DNA from 4 places in the Pseudomonas sp. GW456-12-1-14-TSB6 genome. Region 4 is predicted to be linked to each of the others. Evidence: predicted binding sites of a transcription regulator. Region 4 holds the regulator's gene; each other region holds the start of a gene.

Region 1 (7,930 bases), on a different contig from region 4:
ATCGCTGCCGAAGCCGAAGACGCCGAACCGGTGGTTGAAGTTGCCAAGACCAATCTCAGCAAGCGCCGAACCATCGACAACCTGCTTGAGGAGCGCCGACTGCAGAAGCAATTGGCCGATTACGATTTTGATCTCTGACATTTGAAAGCCTCCCGAAACGGAGGCTTTTCTCTTTTTGCTACTCGCTGATTCCGATCCGCCCATGATCCGTCAGCCATTGAAAACCTCAGACCAGGCCGTTGCGCTGCGCCAGTTCGATCAGATCCACCAGCGAGCGCGCATTGAGCTTTAAAAGCAATCGGGTCTTGTAGGTACTCACGGTCTTGTTACTGAGGAACATCCCGTCGGCAATTTCCTTGTTGGTCTTGCCGCGCGCCAGTTGCTGCAAAACCATCATTTCCCGCCCCGACAGACGATCGACCATATCGGCCTCGCTGGCATTTCCCAGGCTGGTCCGCACGGTATGCAACGCCTGGTTCGGAAAGTAACTGTATCCGGACAGAACCGCCTTGATGGCGCTCAACAACTCTGTCAGGTCCTGTTGTTTGCAAACATAACCCGCCGCCCCCGACTGCATGCAGCGCATGGAAAAGTGCCCAGGCGACTGGGATGTCAGCACAAGTACTTTCAACGGCATCGCGCTTGTCGTAAGGCGCGCAATGACTTCCAGTCCATCCAGTTTCGGTATGCCGATATCCAGTATTACGATATCCGGCATCTGATCACGGGCAAGTTGTAATGCATCCACTCCATTGTCGGTTTCTGCAATGACTTCGTAGCCATGACGTTCCATCAGCATACGCACCGCAAGACGAATGACGGGGTGATCATCCACGATCAGCACTTTATTCATGGGCAAGTCCAGTTTCGCTGTTCGAATTTTTAGAACCGGCACAATAACGCAGTCATTTCACTCATGGCATGGAGAAGTTCATTCACACCGGCATCAAAAGACACCTCCTACAGCCAATAAAGATTATTCCTACAGAAAAGGACCACCGAAAAAAATTACAGCCTGGTGAGAACCTAAAGCCCGCCACCCACCGTTCGCAACGTGACAACACTTTGACAAGCTATCAAAAACAACCCACCAAAAAAATAAAAACCTGAAACAACATACCTGTATTAATTTAACCATATTTCAGATAAACACCAGCTAACTAGCGCAGCATCATCAATCTAACACCCAGCTATACAAACCACTAGAAACCCCCACGACGAGAACAGCAACTTCATGAGTAGAACACATGTTAAAAACCAAAAGAAAGATCACCAACCCTATAAGCGTCATTGCCATATTTGCATTGATAACCGAGACCTCGGCAGCGGTCTCCCTGCCCTTTCTCGATAACGAAGAGCGGAAGATCTACATCTGGCTTCTGATCAGCTTTCCTTTCTTCCTGGCGTTCCTGTTCTTCATAACTCTTAACTTCAACTATCGCTCCCTTTATGCACCATCAGACTTTGAAAACGACAACAATTTTTTAAAGGCATTCGAGGAAACTTCATCCCACTTGCAGGGAACAACCACACAGCCCGGTATAGAATTACACACAGTAAAAATACACAAGTCGTTCACTACGCTATATATCTTGGATATCAGGGGAGGAAATGTCGAACTTGACATAGCCGCGCTATTGGAAAAAATCCCGCCCCCCTCCAAGCATTCACTCAGAATATTCCTGTTCCTGATCCACTCGATACCGGACACTCCATTAACAGAAGACGTCTTCAAATCGTTTAAACAGGGAAAGAAAGGCGCCGGAACTACCTACTGCATTTCTTACGACGTGGATTCAATGAGCATGATCCAGGTGGAAAAGGTTTGAACGCGCCGCAGGAAGCGGGCACAGCAAAAGCAGCGATAATATTTATCCGGATCAGTTTGAAGAAGGGAGTACCCAGAAACACAAAGGCCTTGTCTTACGACAAGGCCTTTGTTTCACATCCGGACCGAATGACTCAGAACAGCTTGCGGCCCTTGTTGGCTGCGATGCGCATGCGCAATGCGTTGAGCTTGATGAAGCCCGCCGCATCGGCCTGGTTGTAGGCGCCGCCATCTTCTTCGAAGGTCGCAATGTTGGCGTCGAACAGCGAATCGTCGGACTTGCGACCGGTCACGATCACGTTGCCCTTGTACAGCTTGAGGCGCACAACGCCGTTCACGTTGACCTGGGAAGCGTCGATCATCTGTTGCAACATCAGACGCTCAGGGCTCCACCAGTAGCCGGTGTAGATCAGGCTGGCGTATTTCGGCATCAGCTCGTCTTTGAGGTGAGCGACTTCGCGGTCCAGGGTGATCGATTCGATGGCGCGGTGAGCGCGCAGCATGATGGTGCCGCCCGGGGTTTCGTAGCAGCCACGGGACTTCATGCCGACGTAACGGTTCTCGACGATGTCGAGACGGCCGATGCCGTGCTCGCCACCGATCTTGTTCAGGGTCGCCAGTACGGTGGCCGGGGTCATTTCGACGCCGTCCAGCGCGACGATGTCGCCGTTGCGGTAGGTCAGTTCCAGGTATTGCGGGGTGTCGGGAGCCTTCTCCGGGGAGACGGTCCAGCGCCACATGTCTTCTTCGTGCTCGGTCCAGGTGTCTTCCAGCACGCCGCCTTCATAGGAGATGTGCAGCAGGTTGGCGTCCATCGAGTACGGGGATTTCTTCTTGCCGTGACGCTCGATCGGGATCGCGTGCTTCTCGGCGTAGTCCATCAGCTTCTCGCGGGACAGCAGGTCCCACTCGCGCCATGGAGCAATTACTTTCACGCCTGGCTTGAGTGCATAGGCACCCAGTTCGAAACGCACCTGGTCGTTGCCTTTGCCGGTGGCGCCGTGGGAAATGGCGTCGGCGCCGGTTTCGTTGGCGATTTCGATCAGACGCTTGGCGATCAGCGGACGCGCGATGGAAGTACCCAGCAGGTACTCGCCTTCGTAAACGGTGTTGGCGCGGAACATCGGGAACACGAAGTCACGCACGAATTCTTCGCGCAGGTCGTCGATGTAGATTTCTTTGACGCCCATGGCCTGCGCCTTGGCGCGAGCCGGCTCGACCTCTTCGCCCTGACCCAGGTCAGCGGTGAAGGTCACGACTTCACAGTTATAAGTATCCTGCAGCCACTTGAGGATCACCGAAGTGTCCAGGCCGCCGGAATACGCCAGAACGACCTTGTTTACGTCCGCCATGCCATCACTCCACGGGGTTCTACGGAAAGCCGAGGAGTCTACCGCTCAAACGCGATAATTTACAGAGGCGCGACAGCTTAAGACGACAAAGCGACAGAATCTGTCGAGAGGGCGACGATGACCGGAAGGTCAGGAAGTCGCCGCCGTGTTGGCAGGCGTGCTGGCCTGGGGCGCCGGAGCAGTGGTCGGTGCCACTCGCGCCAGGTGCACGTTGACCCGGCGGTTCTTGGCCCGGTTGGCGGCATTGGTGTTCGGCACCAACGGGTAGCGCTCACCATGGAAACGCACGGTGATCTGCGATTCCTGAACGCCATTGGCCTTGAAGAAATCAACCACGGCCAGCGCACGGCGGCGCGACAATTCACGATTGGTCAGGCGATTGCCGCTGTTATCGGAGTGGCCATCGAGTTCGATGTGATTGACCGTCGGATCGGCCTTCATGTACTCGAGCATCACTTGCAACTTGGCCTTGGCGGCGGCGTCCAGTTCGATGCCTTCGCCGGGGAAGCCGATCTGCGATTGTTTGACCTGATCGAAATTCTGCGGGAGCAGTTTCGCCACGCAGGTCTGGTAGTCATTAAAAGCCTTGCTGAACTTGACCGGCAGCAGGCGCACTTCAGATACCCGACCATCGCCCGAGGCCCGGCGCACCACGGGGCTGCGACCGTCCATCAAACCGCTGATCAGTTGCCCGGCCTGGGATTGAGAACTGTTGAACAGCACGTTGCCGCTGCCCAGTCGAACCGTGCCCAGATTGATATCGCCACGACCCGGCTGCCACGGCGCAGCCGCCGCCAGCAAGGTCGCCGAACCGCCGCCAAGCATGGCGTTGTAGGCGTTCAGGCGAAAGGTCGCCTGCTCGCCGGCCTTGCGCACGAATTGCCCCGAGCCGAAGTCGGTGATCGGCTGCGTCAGACGGCACTCGAACTTGTCGCCCTCGACCGTCCACTCAATGTTCTCCAGACGGGTCTGGTAGGTCAGTGCCATCGCGGGAAGGCTGGCAAACACACTGAGCAAGGCTAAATATCGCTGGCGCACGGGAGGCTCCATTGGCTTCTACAACGAAAAAGACCGAGACATACATCTTTACGGCATACCTATGGGATATCGGACGCTCGTCGCAAAACTTGATAGCGAGTGCCTGCAAGAGTCTTTTCCGGTAGCATTCGCCTCAGTTTGACCCGCCTGGAATCCCCTCATGTCCGACCGCCTGACCCTGCTGCGTCCCGACGACTGGCACATTCATCTTCGCGATGGTGCCGTGTTGACCAATACCGTTGCGGATGTCGCGCGCACCTTTGGTCGCGCCATCATCATGCCCAACCTGGTACCTCCGGTGCGCAACGCCGCTGAAGCCGACGGCTATCGCCAGCGGATTCTCGCTGCCCGCCCGGCTGGCAGTCGTTTCGAGCCGCTGATGGTGCTGTACCTCACCGACCGCACCCAGCCCGAAGAAATCCGTGAGGCCAAGGCCAGCGGTTTCGTGCACGCCGCCAAGCTGTACCCGGCCGGCGCCACCACCAACTCCGATTCCGGGGTCACCAGCATCGACAAGATTTTCCCGGCGCTGGAAGCCATGGCCGAAGTCGGCATGCCGCTGTTGATCCACGGTGAAGTCACCCGTGGCGACGTCGACGTGTTCGACCGCGAAAAAATCTTCATCGACGAGCACATGCGCCGCGTGGTCGAGCGTTTCCCGACGCTGAAAGTGGTGTTCGAACACATCACCACCGGCGATGCCGTGCAGTTCGTCAACGAGGCTTCGGCCAACGTCGGCGCGACCATCACCGCGCATCACCTGCTCTACAACCGCAACCACATGCTGGTGGGCGGGATTCGGCCGCACTTCTATTGCCTGCCGATCCTCAAGCGCAATACGCACCAGGAAGCCCTGCTCGACGCCGCCACCAGCGGCAGCGCGAAGTTCTTCCTCGGTACCGACTCGGCACCGCACGCCCAGCACGCCAAGGAAGCCGCCTGCGGCTGCGCCGGCTGCTACACCGCGTACGCCGCCATCGAGCTGTATGCCGAAGCCTTCGAACAGCGCAATGCGCTGGACAAGCTCGAAGCCTTCGCCAGCCTCAACGGCCCGCGTTTCTATGGCCTGCCGGCGAACACCGATCGCATCACCCTGGTTCGTGACGAATGGACCGCCCCGACCAGCCTGCCTTTCGGCGAGCTGACCGTTATCCCGCTGCGCGCCGGTGAAAAACTGCGCTGGCGCCTGCTGGAGGAACACGCGTGAGTGAAGACCATTTCGACGACGAACTGGACGGTCAAGGTGGCGGCGGTTCGCGCCATCCAATGGCAGCACGCTTTCGCGGCTACCTGCCGGTTGTCGTCGACGTAGAAACCGGTGGCTTCAACTCGGCCACCGACGCTCTGCTGGAGATTGCCGCGACCACCATCGCCATGGATGAAAAGGGTTTTGTCTACCCGGATCACACCTACTTCTTCCGCGTCGAGCCGTTCGAAGGCGCCAACGTTGAAGCGGCGGCACTGGAGTTCACCGGGATCAAGCTCGATCACCCGTTGCGCATGGCCGTCAGCGAAGAAACGGCCCTGACCGACATCTTCCGTGGCGTGCGCAAGGCCTTGAAGGCCAACGGCTGCAAACGGGCGATTCTGGTCGGCCACAACAGCAGCTTCGACCTCGGTTTCCTCAACGCGGCCGTCGCGCGGCTGGACATGAAGCGCAATCCGTTCCACCCGTTCTCCAGCTTCGACACCGCGACCCTCGCCGGCCTGGCCTACGGTCAAACCGTATTGGCCAAGGCCTGTCAGGCCGCCGACATCGACTTCGACGGCCGTGAAGCGCATTCGGCGCGTTACGACACCGAGAAGACGGCCGAGCTGTTCTGCGGCATCGTCAACCGCTGGAAACAGATGGGCGGCTGGGAAGACTTCGACGACTGAGGGTCGCCGGGTTGAATCCCGCACATGAAAAAACCGGCTCAAGAGCCGGTTTTTTTGTACCTCGACGTTGCGCCTTACAGGGCAGCAGCGTTCTCGGTCAGGTAAGCCGCAACGCCTTCTGGCGAAGCGTTCATGCCTTTGTCGCCTTTTTTCCAGTTGGCAGGGCAGACTTCGCCGTGCTCTTCGTGGAATTGCAGCGCGTCAACCAGACGGATCAGCTCTTCCATGTTACGGCCCAGCGGCAGGTCATTGACGATCTGCGAGCGGACAACGCCTTTGTCGTCGATCAGGAACGCGCCACGGAAAGCCACGCCGCCTTCGGACTCAACGTCGTAGGCCTTGGCGATGTCGTGCTTCATGTCGGCAGCCATGGTGTATTTCACCTGACCGATGCCGCCATTGTTGACCGGGGTGTTGCGCCAGGCGTTGTGGGTGAAGTGCGAGTCGATCGACACGGCAATCACTTCAACGTTGCGAGCCTTGAAGTCGGCCATGCGGTTGTCCAGAGCAATCAGCTCGGACGGGCAGACGAAGGTGAAGTCCAGCGGGTAGAAGAACACCAGGCCGTATTTGCCTTTGATGGCCGAGGACAGGGTGAAGCTGTCAACGATCTCGCCATTGCCGAGTACGGCCGGGACGGTGAAGTCAGGGGCTTGTTTGCCTACGAGTACGCTCATTGATATCTCCTGGTGTAGAAACTTGAAGTTCAGGGTTCGGGCCAGCCTGCCACCCTCAGGCGACAGCCCTGTGACACGAACCCCCTTCGCAAGGGCCGACCATCATACACTGCGTTTTTCGACTGTCCTTAAAGGTTTTTCGCGAAATCCCGGCTGGCATTCAGCCATGTACCACCGTTCGTCAGTCACAGCCGTTGGCGATGAAAACCCTTCGGAAAGCACTTTGACAATCATTCTCGTTAACATTAAGATCCATCGCAATTGAGTCACAACCAGCGACGGTTCTCACTTATGTATGTTTGCCTCTGCACTGGCGTCACCGACGGACAAATCCGCGAAGCGATCTATGAAGGTTGCTGCAGCTATAAAGAAGTCCGTCAGGCCACCGGCGTCGCCAGCCAATGCGGCAAATGCGCGTGCCTGGCGAAGGAAGTGGTTCGCGAAACCCTGACCAAGCTGCAAACCGCCCAGGCTGCGATCCCCTACCCGGCAGAATTTACCGCCGCGTAATTATCCCGAATTTGAAGAACCGGACTTATGTCCGGTTTTTTTATGCCTGAAAATCAACCGCTTAGCGTCTAGACGCGGAACACAAACATTCTTATTCCGATTAATTTTCATTTATTATTCAATAACTTAGGTTTGACACTTATAAATACCAAGCTCAAACTCTGCCTTATATACCGTTACTTAGGGCAGGACTCCCATCATGAAAGGCGACGTAACAGTCATCCAGCATCTCAACAAGATCCTTGCCAATGAGCTGGTCGCGATCAATCAGTACTTCCTGCATGCACGCATGTATGAAGATTGGGGCCTGAACAAGCTCGGCAAACACGAGTACCACGAATCCATCGACGAGATGAAGCACGCGGACAAGCTGATCAAGCGCATCCTGTTCCTTGAAGGCCTGCCGAACGTGCAGGATCTGGGCAAGCTGCACATCGGCGAGCACACCAAGGAAATGCTGGAGTGCGACCTGCGTATCGAGAAGACCGGCCATGCCGACCTCAAGGCCGCCATCGCCCACTGCGAATCCGTCGGTGACTTCGGCAGCCGCGAACTGCTCGAAGACATCCTCGAATCCGAAGAGGAACACATCGACTGGCTGGAAACCCAACTGGGCCTGATCGATAAAGTCGGTCTTGAGAACTATC
Region 2 (7,930 bases), on a different contig from region 4:
GTGGTGAGCTGCATTGCGTCGGCGCGACCACGCTCAACGAGTACCGCCAATATATAGAGAAGGACGCGGCCCTCGAGCGGCGCTTCCAGAAAGTGCTGGTGGACGAGCCGAGCGAAGAAGACACCATCGCGATCCTGCGTGGCCTCAAGGAGCGTTACGAGGTTCACCACAAGGTGGCGATCACCGACGGCGCAATCATCGCGGCGGCCAAGCTCAGCCATCGCTACATCACTGACCGGCAGCTGCCGGACAAGGCGATCGATCTGATCGACGAGGCGGCCAGCCGCATCCGCATGGAGATCGACTCCAAGCCGGAAGTGCTGGATCGTCTTGAGCGGCGCCTGATTCAACTGAAGGTGGAATCTCAGGCACTGAAGAAAGAAAGTGACGACGCGGCGAAGAAACGTCTGGAGAAACTCCAGGAAGAAATCGATCGCCACGAACGTGAGTACTCGGATCTGGAAGAAATCTGGAACTCGGAAAAAGCCGAGGTGCAGGGTTCTGCGCAGATTCAGCAGAAGATCGAACAGTCCCGTCAGGAGCTGGAAGCCGCGCGCCGTAAAGGCGACCTGAACCGCATGGCCGAGTTGCAGTACGGGGTGATCCCGGATCTGGAACGCAGCCTGCAAATGGTCGACCAGCACGGCAAAAGCGAAAACCAGTTGCTGCGCAGCAAGGTGACCGAAGAGGAAATCGCCGAAGTCGTTTCGAAGTGGACCGGCATTCCGGTGTCGAAAATGCTCGAAGGCGAGCGCGACAAGCTGATGAAGATGGAAAGCCTGTTGCATCAGCGCGTGATCGGTCAGGACGAAGCGGTGGTGGCGGTAGCCAACGCGGTGCGGCGTTCCCGGGCCGGGTTGTCCGACCCGAATCGTCCGAGCGGCTCGTTCATGTTCCTCGGCCCGACCGGTGTCGGTAAAACCGAGCTGTGCAAGGCGCTGGCCGAGTTCCTCTTCGACACTGAAGAGGCGATGGTGCGGATCGATATGTCCGAGTTCATGGAGAAACATTCCGTGGCGCGGCTGATCGGTGCACCACCGGGCTACGTCGGCTATGAAGAGGGCGGTTACCTGACCGAAGCGGTACGGCGCAAGCCTTACTCGGTGATCCTGCTGGACGAAGTCGAGAAGGCGCACCCGGACGTGTTCAACATCCTGCTGCAAGTGCTGGAGGATGGCCGTCTGACCGACAGTCATGGCCGCACGGTGGACTTCCGCAATACCGTGATCGTCATGACCTCCAACCTCGGTTCGATGCAGATCCAGGAACTGGTCGGTGATCGTGAAGCACAACGGGCAGCGGTGTTGGATGCGATTTCCACCCACTTCCGTCCGGAGTTCATCAACCGGGTCGACGAAGTGGTGATCTTCGAGCCATTGGCGCGGGATCAGATCGCCGGCATTACCGAGATCCAGCTGGGTCGTCTGCGCAGCCGTCTGGCCGAGCGCGAGCTGAAGCTGGAACTGAGCCCGGAAGCGATGGACAAGCTGATTGCCGTCGGCTACGACCCGGTCTATGGCGCACGGCCGCTGAAGCGGGCGATCCAGCGCTGGATCGAGAACCCGCTGGCACAGTTGATTCTGTCGGGACGTTTCCTGCCGGGCGAGACCGCGACCGGCGTCGTGGAGAACGACGAGATCACGTTCAACTGACGCCCGACGGTGGTGTCGTCATCAAGGCCTCGCAATGCGAGGCCTTTTTTTTCGCCAGGCTGTTGAACTCAAAGGAAAAGGCTTGTAAAGTGCGCCCCGCAGTCAGTCACCAACAGGGTTTCAGCTCACTGGGCAGAAATCTGAAATAAGTTGCAAATCATTAACTTGAAAGCAATTTAGGGGGTTGACAGAGGTGTTCTAGGTTGTAGAATAGCGCGCCTCAGGCACACGAACGCAGCGATGCGAAAACGATGTCGAGAAGCTGCAAGTTTCACCGTAGTAAATTGAAATGTGTAGTTCCGTGATAGCTCAGTCGGTAGAGCAAATGACTGTTAATCATTGGGTCCCAGGTTCGAGTCCTGGTCACGGAGCCAATTTCAAACCGGGGTATAGCGCAGTCCGGTAGCGCGCCTGCTTTGGGAGCAGGATGTCAGGAGTTCGAATCCCCTTACCCCGACCATTTTTGGGTCGTTAGCTCAGTTGGTAGAGCAGTTGGCTTTTAACCAATTGGTCGTAGGTTCGAATCCCACACGACCCACCATTTTTGAAACCAGGTAACACTGGGATCGAATCTTAAGATCAGAGGCCAAAAGCGCTGATCGAAGAAGGCGATCTTTGAAAGGTCGCCTTTTTTTTACCGGGGTATAGCGCAGTCCGGTAGCGCGCCTGCTTTGGGAGCAGGATGTCGGGAGTTCGAATCCCCCTACCCCGACCATATTAAAAATCCTCGTATCGAAAGATACGGGGATTTTTTTTGCCCGGCGGAAATGTTTCATTCAAGTCGTCATACAACTTGCCGATAGCCCGCTAACGAAAGGGGCCTGCCGCATCAAACGCCCCTGAACTCTGCCAATACAAGAAAAAGGGCGTTCGTCATGTTGCTTCGTCAGTTGAATATTGCTCCCCGCGCCGCTCTTGGCTTTGCCCTGATCGCGTTACTGGTGGCGTTGCTCGGGGTGTTCGCGCTGGGGCAGATGTCGAGCATCCGCGACAGTGAAGTGGCAGTGGAGACCCAGTGGTTGCCGAGCATTCGTGGCGGCGACGAAATTCGCGAGATCATGCTGCGCATCCGCACCATCTCCCTGCGCATGGCGCTGGATCAGGATCCGGCCAACATCGCCACGTACCGCAGCCAAATGGACACCCGGGACAAAGAGTTGAGCGAGAAAATCGCCGCCTATGATCGACTGGTAACCACCCCGGAAGGTCAGCAGTTGTATGAACAGTTCAAGAAAACCTTCGCCGCCTACCGCACCGGGATCGCCCAGTCGTTCACCCTCGCCGAGCAGGGCAAGCGCGACGAGCTGACCAAGCTGCTGCTGGTCGACATGAAAACCGTGGTCGACGGCTCCGGCAAACAACTCAACGACCTGGCGGATCTGTTCGCCCGCCAGGTCGCCGCCGAAAGCCAGAACTCTGCGGCCCACTACGAAACCTCGCGCACCATCGTGACCCTGTTCATCGCTCTGGCGGCGCTGGCCACCGTGGCTCTGGCCATGTTGCTCACCCGCAGCATCGTCCGCCCCCTGAGCGCCGCTGTCGACGCTGCTGAGCACGTCGCCAGAGGCGATCTGACCCGCCCGATCGAAACTCACGGCAACGATGAGGTCAGCCGGCTGCTCAAGGCGTTGGCAACCATGCAGCAGAACCTGCGCGAAACCCTGCAGGGCATCAGCGGCTCGGCCACGCAACTGGCGACTGCTTCCGACGAACTGAGCGCGGTCACCCACGACAGCACGCAAGGGCTGCAACAGCAGAACAATGAAATCGAACAGGCCGCCACGGCCGTCAACGAGATGACCACCGCGGTCGAGGAAGTCGCCCGCAATGCGGTGTCGACGTCCGACGCCACCCGCCAGTCCAGTGAGTCGGCACAGTTGGGCCAGGAGCGGGTCAGCGAAACTGCCGACGCCATCAACGCCCTGGCCAGCGAAGTCGAGCACACTGGTGAGCTGGTGCAATCGCTGGCCAACCAGTCGCAAGACATCGGCAAGGTGCTGGACGTGATCCGGGCGATCGCCGAACAGACCAACCTGCTGGCGCTCAACGCCGCCATCGAAGCCGCGCGGGCCGGGGAGAGCGGGCGCGGGTTTGCCGTGGTCGCCGATGAAGTCCGGGCGCTGGCTTATCGCACGCAGCAATCGACCCAGGAAATCGAGCAGATGGTGCAGGGCATGCGCAGCGGTTCGAGCCTGGCGCTGGAGTCGATGCAGGCCAGTGCCTCGCGCGCTGCCACCACACTGGTGCTGGCCGAGCGGGCCGGTGAAGCGTTGCAGACGATCACGGCGTCGGTACACGAAATCCACGAGCGCAACCTGGTGATCGCCAGCGCCGCCGAAGAGCAGGCGCAAGTGGCGCGGGAAGTGGATCGCAACCTGGTGAACATTCGCGACCTGTCGGTGCGGTCGGCGGCTGGCGCCGATCAAACCAACGCGTCGAGCCATGAACTGTCGCAACTGGCCAATGCCCTGCAGGGCATGGTGCGACGCTTCCAGCTGTAATCATGCAGGCGTGAAAAAGCCGCGCTTCTCGTCAGAGAAAGCGCGGCTTTGTTTTGTCGAGCGTCTGAAAAATCAGGCACCGTCCTGGTCTTTCAGGTGTTCGAACAGGCCTTTGGGCATTTTCTTGCCGTTGGCTTCGAAGTTGGCTTTGACGTTGTTGTACGCCTCTTGCTCGTCGATGAAACCGTCGTGGTTGGTGTCGATCTTGTCGAAGTCGGACTTCGGCGCGACCTTCAGGAACTCGGCGCGTGAGACCTTGCCGTCGCCATCGGTGTCGGTCTTGGCCATCGACGCATCGCCGCATTTGCCTTCACCGCATTTGCCTTCCGGGGTTTTCACCGAGGTCTCGGCCGAAGCGACCATGTAGCCCTGGGCCAGCGGTTGCGCGGCAAACACCGAGCCGGACAGCATCAGGCCGCCGGCCAGTACGGCACCGACCAGGCCAAGGGAGTTTTTGCCGATTTTCGCAGTACGGGACATTGCATTCTCCTTCGGTTGCACAGCGCAACCACACGTTAAGGGCGATCAAGCCGGAGCAGGTGTGCTCGGGTGTGGCCATTAAGCGGTGGCGGTGTATCGCGTCTGTGTCCGGGAGCGGGGCGTTTGTAAGCGAAGGTGGGGAAAGCGGGGGGCAGATACAGTAGAAAACAAAACACCGTGAGGGCGAGCCCGCCCCCACGGTGTTTTACATCAGTGCAGCTTCAGGCGTGGCTCGGTGCCGCGTCCGATCTTGCTGCCGAGCATCAGCATCGCTGTGCGGAACGGCCCGTACAGCGCCATCTGGTGCATGCGGTACAGCGACACGTAAAACATCCGCGCCAGCCAGCCTTCGAGCATCACGCTGCCGGTCAGGTTACCCATCAAGTTACCCACAGCCGAAAAACGCGACAGCGAAATCAGCGAGCCGTAGTCGGTGTACTTGTACTCCGGCAGGGTCTTGCCTTCGATCCGCAGTTTCAGCGATTTGGCCAGCAGCGACGCCTGTTGGTGCGCAGCCTGGGCCCGTGGTGGAACGTTGCGATCGGAGCCCGGTTGCGGGCACGCGGCGCAGTCACCGAAGGCGAAGATGTTTTCGTCGCGGGTGGTCTGCAGCGTCGGCAGCACTTGCAGCTGATTGATGCGGTTGGTTTCCAGGCCATCGATGTCCTTGAGGAAACCCGGTGCGCGGATCCCGGCAGCCCAGACTTTCAGGCTCGCCTTGATCTCGTTGCCATCGGCGGTGATCAGGCTGTCAGCGGTGACCTGGCTGACCGAGGCGTTGGTCATCACGTTGACCCCGAGTTTCTCCAGGGTCTTGTGCACCGGCCCGCTGATGCGCTCCGGCAGGGCTGGCAGTACCCGTGGCCCGGCTTCGATCAGGGTGATGTGCATGTTCTCCGGTTTGATCCGATCAAGACCGTAGGCGGCCAGTTCATGGGCGGCGTTGTGTAGTTCTGCCGCCAGTTCGACGCCCGTGGCGCCCGCACCGACAATGGCCACGCTAATCTGCTGGATCGCATCGGTCTGCCCGGCGTGGGCGCGCAGATAGTGATTGAGCAGTTGCTGGTGAAAACGCTCGGCCTGCTTGCGGGTGTCGAGGAACAGGCAGTGCTGCGCGGCGCCCTGGGTGCCGAAATCGTTGGTGGTGCTGCCGACCGCGATCACCAGCGAGTCATAGGGCACTTCCCGCGCCGGGACCAGCTCAACGCCGTTTTCGTCGTAGGTGGCGGCCAGCTGGATCTTCTTCTGCTCACGATCGAGCCCGCTCATGCGCCCCAGCTGGAACTCGAAGTGGTTCCATTTGGCCTGGGCGACATAGTTGAGTTCGTCTTCGGAAGAGTTCAGCGATCCGGCGGCCACTTCGTGCAGCAGCGGTTTCCAGATGTGCGTGAGGTTCGCGTCGACCAGCATGATGCTGGCGGTGCCGCGTTTGCCCAGAGTCTTACCCAGACGGGTAGCCAACTCCAGACCGCCGGCGCCGCCGCCGACAATGACAATACGATGGGACATAGGGATAGCTCGCAAGGTTTTTAAAGGAAATCGGTACGGCTACCCGAGCGAGCGCGATGCAGCTCATAGCGTCAGGTAACTGATAAATCGGCTCAACAGGCCCAGACCAATGGTCACTGCCAGCACCAGCACCAGGAGCATCCACGGCCGGAATGGCCGGCGCTCGACACGGTGTTGGGACAACTGCAGGTACTCTTCGACATGCTTCTGGTCTTCGGGGTTCAGGCGGCTGGTCATAAAGGCCTCGTCAGGTAGACGTTACTGAATGAGAACACGCTACAGCGGTTTTCAACCGGGATTGAACGCAGCATAGCCACTGTCCGGGACCGGTTCGACAGACACACTGTCCCCGAGGCGAATGATCCCGCTTTGTAACACTCGCGCAGTGATTCCGCCATGCCCGCGCACGGCCTGGAACGTGCCCGGGCCGAGGTTGTTCTGCAGGCGCGCGCACGGCTGACACCAGCCCGTGGTTTCGAAAATCGCCTGACCAATGCGAAAGCGCCGCCCCTTGAGGCTGAACAGGTTGATCCCGCTGATAACGAGATTGCGCCGCAGATCTTCAGGCCTGACCGGATGCTCGTGGGGACGGCCCATCAATGCACTGATCACGGCCAGGTGTTCGAACTGAATCAGCGTGACCTGTCGGGCGTTACGTACTCCGGGGCGGGCATGATCCCCGGTCAGTCCCGCTTCAAGGCGTGCTTCTACGGCGTCGAGCTCGATCATCGGTCCACGAGATTCAGGACGCACGCCAATCCAGCGTACGCGGCCGCTCTGCGGGACCTCGGCGATCAATTGTTGAAGCGGCGTCACAGGCTGATCCCTACATCGAACACGATGCTGCGCCCCAGATTGCCGCGCAGAAAATCCGGGGCATCGGGATGGGCGAACAGCACCCGGGCGAACGTAGGTCCGACCAGCGACAGCGAACGCCAGCCCTGGCGCAGGTATTCGGTGGGCGGCGGAAAGTGGCTGTTGAGGTCGAGCACTTCGCGCTTGAGGCTGGCGAAGGCAATGATGTCCAGCTCGCCGAGATCCATGCCGCGTTCCTTGTAGTTGTGCGCTTTCTTGCGCAAGGTCGGCGCCAGTCTCAGCAGAAATTCATTGGCCGGAATCCGCCGCGGCTTGGCTTCACGGCGCACCAGTTGGCTGAGGGAAAACGCACTGCGCCGACGTTGCAGCTCATCGCGCCATTCGTCGTTCAGCCGACGACCTTCATCGAGGACGAAAAACACCTCGAAATTGGCGTCGCGAAACAGCACGTCCGGCGGCTCACCGGCCGGGGCGAATTCGTCGGCGCGATAAGGAATGTTCAAGCCTTGCAGCAGGCGCTGGCAGACCCAACGCTCACGCTCCCATTTGCGGGCATTGGACAGGAACGCGTTGGCTTGCTCGGCCGCAATGGTCAGCAGGCGTAAGTAATCTGAGTCATCCATAGGCCCAAGCTTAGCGTTCAATTGCGACAAGCAGAAAGCTTTGCATCGGCAGATGTGCCGCCGTGCAGGTGTAGACTTCGCCGCAGGAGCGCCAATCAAAGGAGTCTGCGGTGCGAATGAAGGTGATGGGATCATGATCGGTGCAGAACTGCTGTCATCGGCAAGTCTGACCCTCGGCTGGCTGATTTACCTGCCGGTGTTGCTCTGGGCGATTGTCCGCGCATCGTGGGTCGAGCTGTTCAGCGACAACCGCCGTCAGCACTTGCTGTTCGGCACGGTGTTCGCGTTGTTTCTGCTGTGGCTGGTGCGCAGGGACTTCGACACCGGCGTGTCTTACCACTTCATCGGC
Region 3 (7,930 bases), on a different contig from region 4:
ATTCAGTCCTGAGTCAGTCTGAGGTGACAAGCGTGTCTAGCGTTGTTCCGTCTTCGCGGGTTCAAGCGCGAAGACGGCTTCGAACGACTTAGATTCGGAAGCTGCCAACCAACTGCTTCAACCGCGCAGCCTGCTGCTCCAGATCCGCACAAGCCCGCAAAGTCGCCTGCAAGTTCTCCACACCTTCCTGGTTCAGCGTGTTGATCTCGTTGATATCAACGTTGATCGACTCGACCACCGCCGTCTGCTCTTCCGTCGCGGTCGCCACCGACTGGTTCATGCCGTCGATCTCGCCGATGCGCTGGGTCACGCTGCCCAGGCGTTCGCCGGCCTGGTTGGCGATGCCGACGCTGCTTTCGCTCTCGCGCTGGCTCTCGGTCATGATGCCGACCGCCTGACGTGCGCCGACCTGCAGTTCTTCGATCATCTTCTGCACTTGCTGCGCCGAATCCTGGGTGCGGTGCGCCAGGTTACGGACTTCGTCGGCGACCACGGCGAAACCGCGACCGGCCTCACCGGCACGGGCCGCTTCGATCGCGGCGTTGAGCGCCAGCAGGTTGGTCTGCTGGGAGATGCTGGTGATCACTTCCAGAATCTGCCCGATGTTCACGGTGTTGCTGTTCAGGGTTTCGATGTTGCCGCAGGAGTCGCTGATCTTCGCCGACAGCTGTTGCATGGCGTGGATGGTTTTATCCACCACCTGCTGGCCGTCTTCGGCCAGGCTGCGCGCATCGCTGGAATGTTGCGAGGCGAGGGCGGCGTTCTGGGCGATTTCCTGGGCGGCGGCGCCGAGCTGGTTGATCGCGGCGGCCACGCTGTTGGTGCGCGAGGCCTGCTGGTCGGAGTTGAACATCGACGAGTTCGACGCCGCGACCACGCGCAGGGCGACTTCGTTGACCTGCCCGGTGGCCGACGACACTTCGCGGATCGAAGTGTGGATGCGCTCGACGAAACGGTTGAACGACAGCCCCAGCGCACCGAATTCATCGTCGCCGTGGATGGTCAGGCGTTTGGTCAGGTCACCTTCGCCTTCGGCGATATCGTGCATGGCGCGGCCCATGGTCAGCAGCGGCTGCATCAGGACGCGGATCAGCATGCCGAGCAGGGCGATGATGATCACTACGGCAATGACCATCGCGATCAGCGCCGAGGTGCGGAATTCGCTGAGCATCGAGAACGCGGTGTCCTTGTCCAGCACCAGCGCCACGTACCAGTCGGCCGACGGCACGCCGTTGACGCGGGTGAAGGAGATCAGTTGGGTCTTGCCGTCGAACTCGACTTCTTTCAGACCCGGGCTGACTTTCGGCGCGCCGTTGGGGTAGGCCTCGGCCAGGGTCTTGAGCACCAGCTTGCTGTCCGGGTGGATCAGGATCTTGCCGTCGGCACCGACGATGAACGCGTGACCGTGGCCGCCGAAGTTCAGCGAGTTGATGATCGCACTGACGCTCGACAGGTCAATGTCGGCGCCGGCCACACCGATCATCTGGCCCTGGCGCTGCACCGGGGTGGCGACGGTGATGACCAGTTTGCCCGACGAGGCGGCGATGTACGGTTCGGTGACGATGGTCTGTTGCGCAGCGTTGGCGGCCTTGTACCAGCCACGGGCGCGCGGGTCGTAATCCGGTGCGCGGTTGCCGGCCGGGACCGAGAACATCACACCGTCGGCGCCGCCGAAGTAGCAGAGCTGGAAATTGCCGGTATAGGCGGGCAGGTCGATGATGCGTTTCAGGCTGGCCGGGGCGTTGCCGTCGGCGACAACCTGTTGCGCCATGGATTGCAGCAACTGGATGCGGCTTTCCAGCCAGGTCTGGATGTTGCTGGTGGTCAGGCTGCCCAGTTCCTGCATCGACGCTTCGGTGCTGCTTTGCAGGGCTTCGCGCTGGCGATAGTCGTTGAACAAAATGAAACAGGCGAATGCAACGGCCACCACAAGGGCGGCAGCCAACAAGATCTTGTGGCTGAATTTCATGTTTCTGGTCATTAAGAGAGCTACCGCGAAGGGGCTGGTCAAGAAAGGGCGGCAATTTGCCACACTATCGGGCTTTGCGCTGCTCTTATTTCGACCGTGGCGCGCCAAAGATTAGGCGGCTTTTGTGAAAGTCGACGAAATGCTCAATAGCCCCACAAAGTGTCTGATTTACCGATGAATGCCGGACGAGCGGGCGAACAAATAGCCGGTCTGCCAGGGAACCAGACAGGGGTTTTCTCTTCTAAGCTTCTGGTTGGCGCCAGGCCATCCCCCTTCCGCTCCAGGAGTTACACCATGTCGCTGCGATCTATCGCCCTTCTGTCGTTTTGCGTGCTGTTGGCCGCATGCAGCAAGGTCAATCAGGAAAACTATTCGAAGCTCTCGGCCGGCATGGCCAAGGCCGAAGTCGAGACGCTGCTCGGCAAGCCCACCGATTGCTCGGGCGCGTTGGGCATGTCCAGTTGCACCTGGGGCGACAAGAACAGCTTTATCAGCGTGCAGTACGCCGGTGACAAAGTGCTGATGTTTTCCGGCCAAGGCCTGAAGTAAACCGGGGCTTCGCGCCCACGGGAGAAAAACAATGAAGCGGTTATTGCTTGTCCTTTTTGCCGGCCTGGTATTGGCTGGCTGCGCCACGTCCGGTGAAGATCCGCTGGCGCCGAAGACGGTCAACAGTGTCAATCTCAAGCGTTACCAGGGCACCTGGTACGAGCTGGCGCGTCTGCCGATGTATTTCCAGCGCAATTGCGCGCAATCCGAAGCCCGTTACTCGCTCAAGCCCGACGGCAATATCGCGGTGTACAACCGCTGTCTGACGGCAGACTGGAAGTGGGAAGAGGTCAAAGGCACGGCTTATCCACAGGTGCCGGGCAAGACCGACAAGCTGTGGGTCGAGTTCGATACCTGGTTCTCGCGCCTGATTCCGGGTGTGGCGAAGGGTCAATACTGGGTGCTGTACGTCAGCGATGACTACAAGACCGCCCTCGTGGGCGACCCGAGTCGTCGCTACCTGTGGCTGTTGTCCCGCACGCCGACCGTCAACGGTGTGGTGCGTGAGGAACTGCTGAGCAAGGCGCGCCAGCAGGGTTATGACACCACGCGTCTGATCTGGCGGGCGTCGGATCAGCAGATGGCCAAAACGTCCAACTGACTTCTCCTGTTCTGATCGTTCCCACGCTCCGCGTGGGAATGCCTCAATGGACGCTCTGCGTCCGCTTTTGGGACGCGGAGCGTCCCGGGCTGCATTCCCACGCAGAGCGTGGGAACGATCAGTAACAGAGGTTTTGTGTCAGCCCAAAAGCTCTCGCAGGACCTGGGTGAAGGCGCGATTGCTGTCCTCCTCCCCGGCATGTCGCCCCTCGCGCACGACCCACTGACCGTTGACCAGCACGTCGCGCACCTGACGATCGCCACCGGCAAACAGCCAGCGATTGAGAATCCCGTCACCGCTGGCCGTGGCCAGATAGGGATCGCTGCCATCGAGCACAATCCAGTCGGCACGCTTGCCGACTTCCAGCGCGCCGATCGGCTGGCCCAGCGCCTGAGCACCTCCATCCAGCGCCGCGTCATACAGCGTACGGCCAACCATCGGCTGATCCGCGCCATACAAGCGATTGCGCCGCTGATCGCGCAGACGCTGGCCGTATTCCAGCCAACGCAATTCCTCTACCACGCTCAACGACACATGGCTGTCGGAGCCGATCCCCATGCGCCCGCCCTGAGCGAGGAAATCCACCGCCGGGAATATCCCGTCGCCGAGGTTGGCCTCGGTGGTCAGGCACAGGCCGGCGATGGCGCGACTCTTGGCCATCAGCGTGACTTCTTCCGGGTTGGCGTGGGTCGCGTGCACCAGGCACCAGCGCTGATCGACTTCGGTGTTTTCGTACAGCCATTGCAGCGGGCGACGACCGCTCCAGCTCAGGCAGTCATCGACTTCCTTCTGCTGCTCGGCGATGTGGATGTGCACCGGGCATTGCTGGTCGCTGGCCGCCAGTACTTCGCTGATCTGCTGCGGCGTGACTGCGCGCAACGAGTGGAAGCACAGGCCCAGCGACTGCGCCTTTTGCTGTGCCAGCAACGGTTGCAGACGCGATTGCAGCTTCAGGTAACTTTCGGTGCTGTTGATGAAACGGCGCTGGCCTTCGTTCGGCGTCTGGCCGCCGAAACCGCTGTGGCTGTAGAGCACGGGAAGTAACGTCAGACCGATGCCGGCCGAGCTGGCCGCCTGGCTGATGCGTAACGCCAGCTCGGCCGGGTCGGCGTAAGGCTGGCCGTTGTTATCGTGGTGGACGTAATGGAATTCGGCGACCGAGGTGTAACCGGCCTTGAGCATTTCGATGTACAGCTGACGGGCGATCACACCGAGCTGGTCGGGGCTGATTTTTCCGACGAGCCGGTACATCAGATCGCGCCAGGTCCAGAAACTGTCGTTGGGATTGCCGGCCACTTCCGCCAGTCCCGCCATCGCTCGCTGGAACGCGTGGGAGTGCAGATTCGGCATCCCCGGCAGCAGCGGACCGCTCAACCGTTCGGCGCCATCTGCGGTGGAATCGGCCTGGATTCGGGTCAAAACGCCATCGGCGCTGACCTCGAGACGTACATTGTTGGCCCATCCGTTAGGCAGCAGCGCGCGTTCGGCAAAGAAGGCGGACATGGTTCAGCACCCCATCGTGTGTTATTTGTATATACATATACAGACGTTTGCCTGCCCGGTAAACTCCGGCAAGCTAGCCACTTTCACCAATGAACAGGGATCCACCGTGCCGACTCCGCCTCCAGTCTCCCCGTTGGCCGCGAACATGGGCGACAGTCCGGCGCCCTTGTACGCCCGCGTCAAACAGATGATCACCCAGCAGATCGACAGCGGTAACTGGCCGCCCCATTACCGCGTGCCGTCGGAAAGCGAGCTGGTCAGCCAGCTGGGTTTCAGCCGCATGACTATCAACCGCGCACTGCGGGAAATGACCGCCGACGGTCTGCTGGTGCGCATGCAAGGCGTCGGCACTTTCGTTGCTGAACCGAAGAGCCAGTCCGCGCTGTTCGAAGTGCACAACATCGCCGACGAAATCGCCTCCCGTGGCCATCGCCACACCTGTCAGGTAATCACTCTGGAAGAAGAGGCTGCCGGTTCCGAACGCGCGCTGGCGCTGGACATGCGCGAAGGACAGAAGGTCTTTCACTCGCTGATCGTGCATTACGAAAACGACATTCCGGTGCAGATCGAAGACCGCTTCGTCAACGCGCTGGTCGCCCCGGAATACCTCAAGCAGGACTTCACCCTGCAAACGCCTTACGCCTATCTGAACCAGGTCGCGCCGCTGACCGAAGGCGAGCACGTGGTCGAAGCGATCCTCGCCGAAGCGTCCGAATGCAAATTGCTGCAGATCGAAAAAGGCGAGCCGTGCCTGTTGATCCGTCGTCGTACCTGGTCGGGTCGTCAGCCGGTGACGGCGGCACGCCTGATTCACCCCGGTTCTCGTCATCGTCTGGAAGGTCGGTTTCATAAATGAAAGAGTTGAAGGTATTACGCGCCGAAGGCTACCCGCGCATGCCGTGGAAAAACGGCGGCGGCAGCACCGAGGAAATCACCCGTGACGCCGGCGCCGGCCTCGACGGTTTTGGCTGGCGCCTGTCGATTGCCGACATCGCCGAATCCGGCGGCTTTTCGACCTTCGCCGGTTACCAGCGGGTCATCACGGTGTTGCAGGGTGACGGCATGACCCTTTGTGTCGACGGCGACGATACCCGGCCGTTGTTACCCCTCGACCCGTTTGCCTTCAGCGGCGAGAGCCAGGTGTCCTGCACCTTGCTCGGTGGCGCAATCCGCGACTTCAACCTGATCTACTCGCCCCAGCGTTACAGCGCACGCCTGCAATGGCTGGACGGCGAACAGCGGTTTTTCAGTTCGGCGAGCACCGTGCTGGTCTTCAGCATCAGCGAACTGCTGGAGGTCACGGTCGGTGACAGTGCGTCGCAACTCGGCCGCCATGACTGCCTGCAACTGGACGGTAATACCGGGCTGACCGAGATTGCCGTCAATGCCGGCTGCTGCGTGATCGAGCTGTCCCCGCGCTGATCCTCCCTTCTGATCGTTCCCACGCTCCGCGTGGGAATGCCGCCATGGACGCTCCGCGTCCGCTTTGTGACGCAGAGCGTCACGGAATGCATTCCCACGCAGAGCGTGGGAACGATCAAAAACCGCTGCTTTTAAAGCAGCGGTTTTTTTTCGTCCCGACGTTCCCGAAATGCGCACCAACTTGTTACCGAACGCCCCAGCGTGGCGCAGAACCACGTTTCCGTAACAACCTCTCGCCACCCTCTATCCACCCCGCGAAAAATTTCATGGACGCCAGAGCCCTTGATTCAGGCGCTCTCCAGCCCTGTCCGGGATTTTTGTTGAATGACCCTCCAACAAGTTGGCCGCTTGATTGCATATGCTTGTATGTACAAGTAAAGACGTATGCGTATGAGTCGAACGAGACTCTCCGCAGCGTCCACTGATTCGCTTGTCGCGCACTGATGCGCACAGGCTGCTTGCCCACTGCCAGGGTTGGTTTGAATTGATCGCTGAGGAGTCTTTTTCGTGACTGACAACAACCGCACTAAATTCCGTGACGTCGAAATCCGCGCCGCCCGCGGCAACAAGCTGACCGCCAAGAGCTGGCTGACCGAAGCGCCGCTGCGCATGCTGATGAACAACCTCGACCCGGAAGTCGCCGAGAACCCGAAAGAACTGGTGGTCTACGGTGGCATCGGTCGCGCTGCGCGTAACTGGGAGTGCTACGACAAGATCGTCGAGAGCCTGACCAACCTCAACGAAGACGAAACTCTGCTGGTGCAATCGGGCAAGCCGGTCGGCGTGTTCAAGACCCACAGCAACGCCCCACGCGTACTGATCGCCAACTCCAACCTGGTGCCACACTGGGCAACCTGGGAACACTTCAACGAACTCGACGCCAAAGGCCTGGCCATGTACGGCCAGATGACCGCCGGCAGCTGGATCTACATCGGCAGCCAGGGCATCGTCCAGGGCACCTACGAAACCTTCGTTGAAGCCGGTCGCCAGCACTACAACGACAACCTCACCGGCAAATGGGTGCTGACCGCCGGCCTCGGCGGCATGGGCGGCGCCCAGCCACTGGCCGCGACCCTCGCCGGTGCCTGCTCGCTGAACATCGAATGCCAGCAGATCAGCATCGATTTCCGCCTCAAGACCCGCTACGTCGACGAGCAGGCCAAAGACCTCGACGACGCGCTGGCCCGCATCGCCAAATACACCTCCGAAGGCAAGGCGGTTTCCATCGCCCTGTGCGGCAACGCCGCTGAAATCCTTCCGGAACTGGTCAAGCGCGGCGTGCGCCCGGACATGGTCACCGACCAGACCAGCGCCCACGACCCGCTCAACGGTTACCTGCCGGCCGGCTGGACCTGGGACGAATACCGCGCCCGCGCCAAGACCGAGCCAGCCGCTGTGGTCAAGGCCGCCAAGCAATCGATGGCCGTCCACGTCAAAGCCATGCTCGACTTCCAGAAGATGGGCGTGCCGACCTTCGACTACGGCAACAACATCCGTCAGATGGCTCAGGAAGAAGGCGTCGAAAACGCATTCGATTTCCCAGGCTTCGTACCGGCCTACATCCGTCCGCTGTTCTGCCGTGGCATCGGCCCGTTCCGCTGGGCTGCACTGTCGGGTGATCCGCAGGACATCTACAAGACCGACGCCAAAGTCAAAGAACTGATCCCGGACGACGCCCACCTGCACAACTGGCTGGACATGGCGCGTGAGCGCATCAGCTTCCAGGGTCTGCCGGCGCGTATCTGCTGGGTCGGCCTGGGCCTGCGCGCCAAGCTCGGTCTGGCGTTCAACGAAATGGTGCGCAGCGGCGAGCTGTCGGCGCCGATCGTGATCGGTCGCGACCACCTCGACTCCGGCTCGGTCTCCAGTCCGAACCGTGAAACCGA
Region 4 (7,930 bases):
ACGCCATCGCCGGTTTGCTGATTCTGTTCATCAACCTGATCGGCGGCATGGCCGTCGGTATCTTCCAGCACAACATGACTTTCGCTGACGCGGGCAAGGTTTACGCCTTGCTGACCATCGGTGACGGTTTAGTGGCGCAATTGCCATCACTGTTGTTATCTACAGCGGCGGCGATCATGGTGACCCGTGCTTCCGGCTCGGAAGACATGGGCAAGCAGATCAATCGCCAGATGTTCGCCTCGCCCAAAGCGCTGGCGGTGGCGGCCGGTCTGATGGCGGTCATGGGCCTGGTGCCGGGCATGCCGCACTTTTCGTTCCTGACCATGGCTGCACTGGCGGCCGGTGGCGCTTACCTGTTCTGGAAGAAGCAGAACGTGGCCAAGGTCATCGCGCTGGAAGAGGTCAAGCGTCAACAGGAACTGCTGCCGTCGCCGGCCCGCGCCATGGAAACCAAGGAGCTGGGCTGGGATGACGTGACCCCGATCGACATGATCGGCCTGGAAGTCGGCTACCGCCTGATTCCGCTGGTGGACCGCAATCAGGGCGGGCAATTGCTGGCGCGGATCAAGGGCGTGCGCAAGAAGCTCTCGCAGGATCTGGGCTTCCTGATGCCGACCGTGCACATCCGCGACAACCTCGATCTGGCGCCGAGCGCCTATCGCCTGACCCTGATGGGCGTGATCCTGGCCGAAGCCGAGATCTACCCGGATCGCGAACTGGCGATCAACCCGGGTCAGGTCTACGGCTCGCTCAACGGCATTACCGCCAAAGATCCGGCTTTCGGCCTGGAGGCGGTGTGGATCGAAGTCAGCCAGCGCGCCCAGGCGCAATCGCTCGGTTACACCGTGGTCGATGCCAGCACCGTGGTTGCGACCCACTTGAACCAGATTCTGTACAAGCACTCCAGTGAACTGATCGGCCACGAAGAAGTGCAGCAATTGATGCAATTGCTGGCCAAGAGCTCGCCGAAACTGGCAGAAGAGCTGGTGCCGGGTGTGGTCACGCTGTCGCAGTTGCTCAAAGTATTGCAGGCGTTGCTGGCCGAACACGTGCCGGTGCGCGATATCCGCAGCATTGCCGAAGCCATCGCCAACAATGCCGCCAAGAGTCAAGATACCGCCGCTTTGGTGGCCGCTGTGCGGGTCGGCGTATCCCGCGCCATCGTCCAAAGCATTGTAGGGACTGAGTCGGAGCTGCCAGTTATCACGCTGGAGCCAAGGTTGGAACAAATATTGCTCAATAGTCTGCAGAAGGCAGGACAAGGCTCGGAAGAGGGCGTTCTGCTGGAGCCGAGCATGGCCGAGAAGCTGCAGCGTTCGCTGATCGAAGCGGCGCAGCGCCAGGAAATGCAAGGTCAGCCGGTGATCCTGTTGGTAGCAGGCCCGGTTCGCGCGATGCTCTCGCGCTTTGGTCGCCTGGCAGTTCCCGGACTGCATGTGCTGGCCTACCAGGAAATTCCGGACAACAAGCAAGTGACCATCGTTGCGACAGTAGGGCCCAACGGCTGAGGTAGTGGTTTATGCAAGTTAAGCGTTTTTTCGCCGCCGATATGCGTCAGGCCATGAAGCTGGTTCGAGATGAGCTGGGCGCTGATGCCGCCATCATTGGCAACCGCCGCATTGCCGGCGGCGTCGAGCTGACGGCGGCGCTCGATTACAAACTGTCGGCGCTGGCCCCGCGTGTTCCGAACATGGAGCTCGAGGATGAACTGCGCAAGACCCAGTCGCGCATCGTCACCGCCCAGGCCGAACTGAGCCTGCGTGGCGAAGCCGACGGCAACACCAATCGCCAGCTGTTCGCCGGGCTGCCGTTGACGGCCGGCCTGCCGCTGACCGCTGCCGAACCGCTGACCGAACCGACCTACGAAGCTCCGGCCCGTCCGGCACCGGCGCCTGCAGCGGTTTCCGCTGGCGTTGATCCGCGTGCTCTGGACTCGATGCGTTTCGAGCTCAACAGCCTGCGCGAACTGATGGAAGTGCAACTCGGCACCCTGGCCTGGAACCAGCTGCAAGGCAGCCGTCCGGCTCAGGCCAATCTGTACCGTCGTCTGCAACGCATCGGTTTGTCCGGCCCGCTGTCCCGTGATCTGCTGTCGATGATCACCGAGATCGACGAACCCCGTCAGGCCTGGCGCATGCTGCTGGCGCACTTGGCGCGGATGATCGCCGTGCCGGAAGTCGAGCCGCTGGAAGAGGGTGGGGTGATTGCCATGGTCGGTCCTGCCGGCATGGGCAAAACCACTACCCTGGCCAAACTGGCCGCCCGTTACGTGCTCAAGTACGGCGCGCAGAACATCGCGCTGGTGAGCATGGACAGTTTCCGTATCGGCGCGCAGGAGCAGCTCAAGACTCTGGGTCGCATCCTCAATGTGTCGGTGACCCACGTCGATCCGGGCCAGTCCCTGGTGCAGGCGCTGGATCCACTGCTGCGCAAACGCGTGGTGCTGATCGATACCGCCGGCCTGCAAGCCAGCGATCCGGCGCTGCGCATGCAGCTGGAAAGTCTGGCCGGTCGTGGCATTCGGTCGAAAAATTATCTGGTGCTGGCAACCACCAGCCAGAAACAGGTTCTAACCGCCGCGTATCACAGTTACAAGCGTTGCGGGCTCGCCGGCTGCATCCTGACTAAACTGGATGAGACGGCCAGCCTTGGCGAAGTGCTGAGCCTGGCGATCAGTCACGAACTGCCGGTCGCCTACCTGACCGATGGGCCGCGTATTCCGGATGATCTGCATCTGCCGCGCCGTCATCAACTGGTCAGCCGCGCCGTCAGTGTGCAAATGCAGGAAGAACCCAGCGAAGAAGCCATGGCTGACATGTTCGCTGATATCTACCACAGTCCGACCAAGCAGGTTGGCTGAGGTAATGAACCGTTTTTGTACCTACATCGATGGTCTGCCATGCATTGTTCCGGTTGTGAACGCGCAGCCAGTAATGTGGCCTCCGTCTATGCAAGACAAGGTAAAGAAATAACATGGGCAGCATGCATCCCGTACAGGTGATCGCGGTGACCGGCGGCAAAGGTGGCGTCGGCAAGACTAATGTGTCAGTGAACTTGTCCCTGGCGCTGGCAGAGCTTGGCCGTCGGGTCATGCTGCTGGACGCCGACCTGGGGCTGGCGAACGTCGACGTTCTGCTGGGCCTGACCCCCAAACGCACCCTGGCCGACGTGATCGAAGGCCGCTGCGAGCTGCGCGACGTGCTGTTGCAGGGCCCCGGCGGGATCCGCATCGTGCCGGCCGCTTCCGGCACCCAGAGCATGGTTCACCTGAGCCCGGCCCAGCATGCCGGCCTGATTCAGGCGTTCAGCGACATCGGCGACAACCTCGACGTACTGGTGATCGACACCGCTGCGGGTATTGGTGACTCGGTAGTCAGTTTCGTGCGCGCAGCCCAGGAAGTGTTGCTGGTGGTCTGCGACGAGCCGACCTCGATCACCGACGCCTACGCGCTGATCAAACTGCTGAACCGCGACTACGGCATGAACCGCTTCCGCGTCCTGGCCAACATGGCCCAGAGCCCGCAGGAAGGTCGCAATCTGTTCGCCAAGTTGACCAAGGTCACGGATCGCTTCCTGGACGTCGCCCTACAATACGTCGGCGCAGTGCCCTACGACGAAAGCGTGCGCAAGGCGGTGCAGAAGCAGCGTGCGGTCTATGAAGCCTTTCCGCGTTCCAAGTGCGCGCTGGCGTTCAAGGCGATCGCACAGAAGGTCGACACCTGGCCGCTGCCCGCCAACCCGCGCGGCCACCTCGAATTTTTCGTCGAGCGCCTCGTGCAGCAAACGGCAGGACCTGTGCTATGACCGCCAGCGGTATGAACCTTTACAAAAAGTCGGCGCGTGACGCGCAGTACGAGCTGATCGAGCGTTACGCGCCACTGGTCAAACGCATCGCCTACCACTTGCTGGCGCGATTGCCGGCCAGTGTGCAGGTCGAAGACCTGATCCAGGCCGGGATGATCGGCCTGCTCGAAGTCTCGACCAAATACGACGCCAGCAAGGGCGCCAGTTTTGAAACGTACGCGGGCATCCGGATCCGTGGTGCGATGCTCGATGAAGTCCGAAAAGGGGACTGGGCGCCACGCTCGGTTCACCGCAACACCCGTATGGTCAGCGACGCGATTCGCTCGATTGAAGCTAAAACCGGCCGTGACGCTAAAGATCACGAAGTTGCGGCCGAACTCCAATTGAGTCTCGACGATTACTACGGGATTTTGAACGACACCCTGGGCAGCCGGCTGTTCAGTTTCGACGACCTGTTGCAGGACGGCGAACACGAAGGGCTGCACGAGGATGGCGCCAGTGCTCATCTGGAGCCGTCGCGCGATCTGGAAGACGAACGTTTCCAGGCCGCGCTGGCGGACGCGATTGCCAATTTGCCGGAGCGTGAGCGACTGGTGTTGGCGCTGTACTACGACGAAGAGCTGAACCTCAAGGAGATCGGTGAAGTCCTTGGCGTCAGTGAATCGCGGGTCAGCCAGTTACACAGCCAGTGCGCGGCCCGCTTGCGGGGGCGTTTGGGGGAGTGGCGAGCGCGCTGAAGGCAGTGTGGGGACACTGCGAACGAGGCTGGTGCGGTGGTGAACGGCACCGGTCTCGATCTGTTGTGCTCCAGACAGTCATCGAGTGTTTTGCCGGATTGATTGAAATGGCGCGTCCAGGTGCTGGGCGCGTTTAAGACTGCTTGGAGGTCGAATTGAACAAAGACATGAAAATCCTCATCGTTGATGACTTCTCAACGATGCGGCGGATCATCAAGAACCTGTTGCGTGATCTGGGGTTCACCAACACCGTTGAAGCCGACGATGGCACCACTGCCATTCCGGTGCTCAACAGCGGCAGCATCGACTTTCTGGTGACCGACTGGAACATGCCCGGCATGACCGGTATCGACCTGCTGCGCCACGTGCGTGCCGATGAAAAGCTCAAGCACCTGCCGGTGCTGATGGTGACCGCTGAAGCCAAGCGCGAGCAGATCATCGAAGCGGCCCAGGCCGGCGTGAACGGCTATGTGGTCAAACCTTTCACGGCCCAGGCGTTGAAAGAAAAAATCGAGAAGATTTTCGAACGCATCGGCTGATGAACGCGCGGGGGAGCTATGGAGCATAACGAATCTTCACAGGGCGATTTTGAGTCGACCCTGAAAAAACACGCGGTCGAACTGGTCGAAAGCCTTGAAAAAGGCAAGTTCGGCGACGCGGTGCAACTGATCCATGAGCTCAATCAGACCCGTGACCGTGGCCTGTACCAGGAAGTGGGCAAGCTCACGCGTGAACTGCACAGTGCGATCGTCAATTTCCAGATCGATCCGCACATGCCGCAGGCTGAGGAAGTGTCGCAAATTACCGACGCTACCGAGCGCCTGGGCTACGTGGTCAAACTGACCGAAGCTGCCGCCAACCGCACCATGGATCTGGTGGAAAGCGCGACCCCTGTGGTCAATGGCCTGGCTGACGAAGCCCAGGCCTTGAGCGCCGATTGGGGCCGTTTCATGCGTCGTGAGGTCGGGGCTGAAGAGTTCCGCGAACTGGCGCGCCGGGTCGACGGTTTTCTGGCACGCAGCAGCGCGGACAACCGCGCGGTGTCGAGCAATCTGAATGACATTCTGCTCGCCCAGGATTACCAGGACCTCACCGGCCAGGTGATCAAGCGCGTGACCCAATTGGTCACCGAAGTCGAAAGCAACCTGCTCAAGCTCGTGCTCATGGCCAGCCAGGTGGACCGCTTTGCGGGCATCGAACATGACCGTGCGGCGATGCTTGCTGAAAAAGATCCACAAAAACATCTCTCGCAGGGTGAAGGTCCGCAGATTCATGCCGATAAACGAGAAGACGTTGTGTCCGGTCAGGACGATGTGGACGATTTGCTATCCAGCCTTGGATTTTGAGTTTTTTTGGGTTTTTAGACCTGTAGGAGCACCCCATTAATGAGCTTCGGCGCCGATGAAGAGATCCTTCAGGATTTCCTGGTTGAGGCCGGCGAGATTCTTGAGCAACTGTCCGAACAACTGGTCGAGCTGGAAAGCCGCCCGGATGACGCAGATCTGCTCAACGCAATTTTTCGCGGTTTCCACACTGTAAAAGGGGGCGCCGGCTTCCTTCAGCTCAACGAGCTGGTGGAGTGCTGTCACATCGCCGAAAACGTGTTCGACATCCTTCGCAAGGGTGAACGGCGCGTCGATGCAGAACTGATGGACGTGGTGCTCGAAGCGCTGGACGCGGTGAACAGCATGTTCAGCGAAGTCCGCGATCGCAGCCCGATCACCGCCGCCACCCCGGAACTGCTAGCCGCCCTGGCGCGTCTGGCCGAACCGCAATCGGCGGATGAAGCCCCGGCTTCGCCGGTTGCCGAGATGATCGAAGAACTGGTCGTCGAAGGTGATTCGGGTGACATCACCGATAACGAATTTGAACAGTTGCTGGACTCGCTGAACGCCGTCAAGGCCGAAGCCGAAGCCCCGGCGGCTGCCGCTGCACCTGCTTCCACCGAAGCGGCCAGCGATGAAATCACCGACGCCGAGTTCGAGTCGCTGCTCGACCAGTTGCATGGCAAAGGCCAGTTCGCGGCCGACGCCGTGGCTCCGGCTGCTGCTGCACCTGCTGCTCCGGCGGCGGGCGACAGCTCGGACATCACCGACGACGAATTCGAAGCCTTGCTCGATCAGTTGCACGGCAAGGGCAACTTTGCCGTTGATGCGCTGGAGTCGGCGATTGCTTCGGTCCCTGCAACGGCTGCTCCGGCAGCGGCTGCGGCCGGTAGCGATCTGATCAGCGATCACGAGTTCGAATCGCTGCTCGACGATCTGCATGGCAAAGGCAAGTTCACTGACGTCGCCACCGGTGCCGTCGTGACTGCCAGTAATTCTTCGGCTGTTGCAACACCTGCTGCGAAGGCCCCGGCCGCTGCGGCAAAACCTGCTGCAAAAGCACCTGAGCCGAAAGCCGAGCCGGCCAAGCCTGCCGCCGCTGCTGCACCGGCTCCGGCTCGTGCACCGGCGACGCCGCCACCGGAAAAACCGGCGAGCGAAGCCGAGACCACCGTACGTGTGGACACTGCACGTCTCGACGAAATCATGAACATGGTCGGCGAACTGGTGCTGGTACGTAACCGTCTGGTGCGTCTGGGCCTGAACAGCGGCGACGAGTCGATGCAGAAGGCCGTGTCGAACCTCGACGTGGTCACCGCCGACTTGCAGACCGCCGTCATGAAGACCCGGATGCAGCCGATCAAGAAAGTCTTCGGCCGCTTCCCGCGTCTGGTTCGCGACCTGGCTCGTCAGCTCAAGAAAGAGATCAACCTGGAACTGGTGGGCGAAGAGACCGACCTCGACAAGAACCTCGTCGAGGCCCTGGCCGACCCGCTGGTCCACTTGGTGCGCAACGCGGTCGACCACGGCATCGAGTCGCCGGAAGAACGCGAAGCGTCGGGCAAGGCCCGTGGCGGCAAGGTGATTCTGGCGGCCGAGCAGGAAGGCGACCACATCCTGCTGTCGATCTCCGACGACGGCAAAGGCATGGACCCGAACGTCCTGCGCGCCATCGCCGTGAAGCGCGGTGTGATGGACAAGGATGCCGCCGATCGCCTGAGCGACACCGAGTGCTACAACCTGATCTTCGCCCCGGGTTTCTCGACCAAGACCGAGATCTCCGACGTGTCCGGCCGCGGTGTCGGCATGGACGTGGTGAAGACCAAGATTTCCCAGCTCAACGGTTCGATCAACATCTACTCGACCAAGGGCCAAGGCTCGAAGATTGTCATCAAGGTGCCGCTGACGCTGGCGATCATGCCGACCCTGATGGTGATGCTCGGCAACCAGGCGTTCGCGTTCCCGCTGGTGAACGTCAACGAAATCTTCCACCTCGACCTGTCGACCACCAACGTGGTGGACGGCCAGGAAGTGGTGATCGTGCGGGACAAGGCGCTGCCATTG

Evidence for each region. Region 4 encodes FliA, which starts transcription of late flagellar genes. Its sites were predicted from a motif close to CTAAAGTTTNNNNNNNNNNNGCCGNTAA; they were not measured.
Region 1: the regulator FliA is predicted to act here: its motif matches at 4,285-4,312, upstream of AC07Y2_RS24100 (flagellar protein MotY).
Region 2: the regulator FliA is predicted to act here: its motif matches at 2,428-2,455, upstream of AC07Y2_RS03350 (methyl-accepting chemotaxis protein).
Region 3: the regulator FliA is predicted to act here: its motif matches at 2,057-2,084, upstream of AC07Y2_RS05790 (methyl-accepting chemotaxis protein).

The regions. Positions count from the first base shown of each region.
Region 1 covers NZ_JBWKZE010000032.1:38,095-46,024, reverse strand. Annotated here, with positions in the region: gene AC07Y2_RS24120 (PA3496 family putative envelope integrity protein) at 1-138, shown strand, start outside; gene AC07Y2_RS24115 (response regulator transcription factor) at 227-853, opposite strand; gene AC07Y2_RS24110 (hypothetical protein) at 1,248-1,829, shown strand; gene AC07Y2_RS24105 (argininosuccinate synthase) at 1,963-3,180, opposite strand; gene AC07Y2_RS24100 (flagellar protein MotY) at 3,310-4,218, opposite strand; gene pyrC (dihydroorotase) at 4,379-5,425, shown strand; gene rnt (ribonuclease T) at 5,422-6,096, shown strand; gene AC07Y2_RS24085 (peroxiredoxin) at 6,171-6,773, opposite strand; gene AC07Y2_RS24080 (bacterioferritin-associated ferredoxin) at 7,065-7,283, shown strand; gene bfr (bacterioferritin) at 7,483-7,930, shown strand, end outside.
Region 2 covers NZ_JBWKZE010000003.1:46,775-54,704, reverse strand. Annotated here, with positions in the region: gene clpB (ATP-dependent chaperone ClpB) at 1-1,652, shown strand, start outside; tRNA gene AC07Y2_RS03370 (tRNA-Asn) at 1,951-2,026, shown strand; tRNA gene AC07Y2_RS03365 (tRNA-Pro) at 2,036-2,112, shown strand; tRNA gene AC07Y2_RS03360 (tRNA-Lys) at 2,118-2,193, shown strand; tRNA gene AC07Y2_RS03355 (tRNA-Pro) at 2,291-2,367, shown strand; gene AC07Y2_RS03350 (methyl-accepting chemotaxis protein) at 2,528-4,153, shown strand; gene AC07Y2_RS03345 (HvfA family oxazolone/thioamide-modified RiPP metallophore) at 4,226-4,633, opposite strand; gene AC07Y2_RS03340 (NAD(P)/FAD-dependent oxidoreductase) at 4,844-6,142, opposite strand; gene AC07Y2_RS03335 (DUF3094 domain-containing protein) at 6,206-6,379, opposite strand; gene AC07Y2_RS03330 (MOSC domain-containing protein) at 6,431-6,958, opposite strand; gene AC07Y2_RS03325 (DUF1780 domain-containing protein) at 6,955-7,581, opposite strand; gene AC07Y2_RS03320 (energy-coupling factor ABC transporter permease) at 7,715-7,930, shown strand, end outside.
Region 3 covers NZ_JBWKZE010000004.1:258,475-266,404, forward strand. Annotated here, with positions in the region: gene AC07Y2_RS05790 (methyl-accepting chemotaxis protein) at 89-1,981, opposite strand; gene AC07Y2_RS05795 (hypothetical protein) at 2,264-2,518, shown strand; gene AC07Y2_RS05800 (lipocalin family protein) at 2,550-3,119, shown strand; gene AC07Y2_RS05805 (formimidoylglutamate deiminase) at 3,258-4,622, opposite strand; gene hutC (histidine utilization transcriptional repressor HutC) at 4,768-5,478, shown strand; gene AC07Y2_RS05815 (HutD/Ves family protein) at 5,475-6,044, shown strand; gene hutU (urocanate hydratase) at 6,552-7,930, shown strand, end outside.
Region 4 covers NZ_JBWKZE010000038.1:2,375-10,304, forward strand. Annotated here, with positions in the region: gene flhA (flagellar biosynthesis protein FlhA) at 1-1,508, shown strand, start outside; gene flhF (flagellar biosynthesis GTPase FlhF) at 1,520-2,860, shown strand; gene fleN (flagellar synthesis regulator FleN) at 2,974-3,804, shown strand; gene fliA (RNA polymerase sigma factor FliA) at 3,801-4,541, shown strand; gene AC07Y2_RS25590 (chemotaxis response regulator CheY) at 4,709-5,080, shown strand; gene AC07Y2_RS25595 (protein phosphatase CheZ) at 5,099-5,887, shown strand; gene AC07Y2_RS25600 (chemotaxis protein CheA) at 5,927-7,930, shown strand, end outside.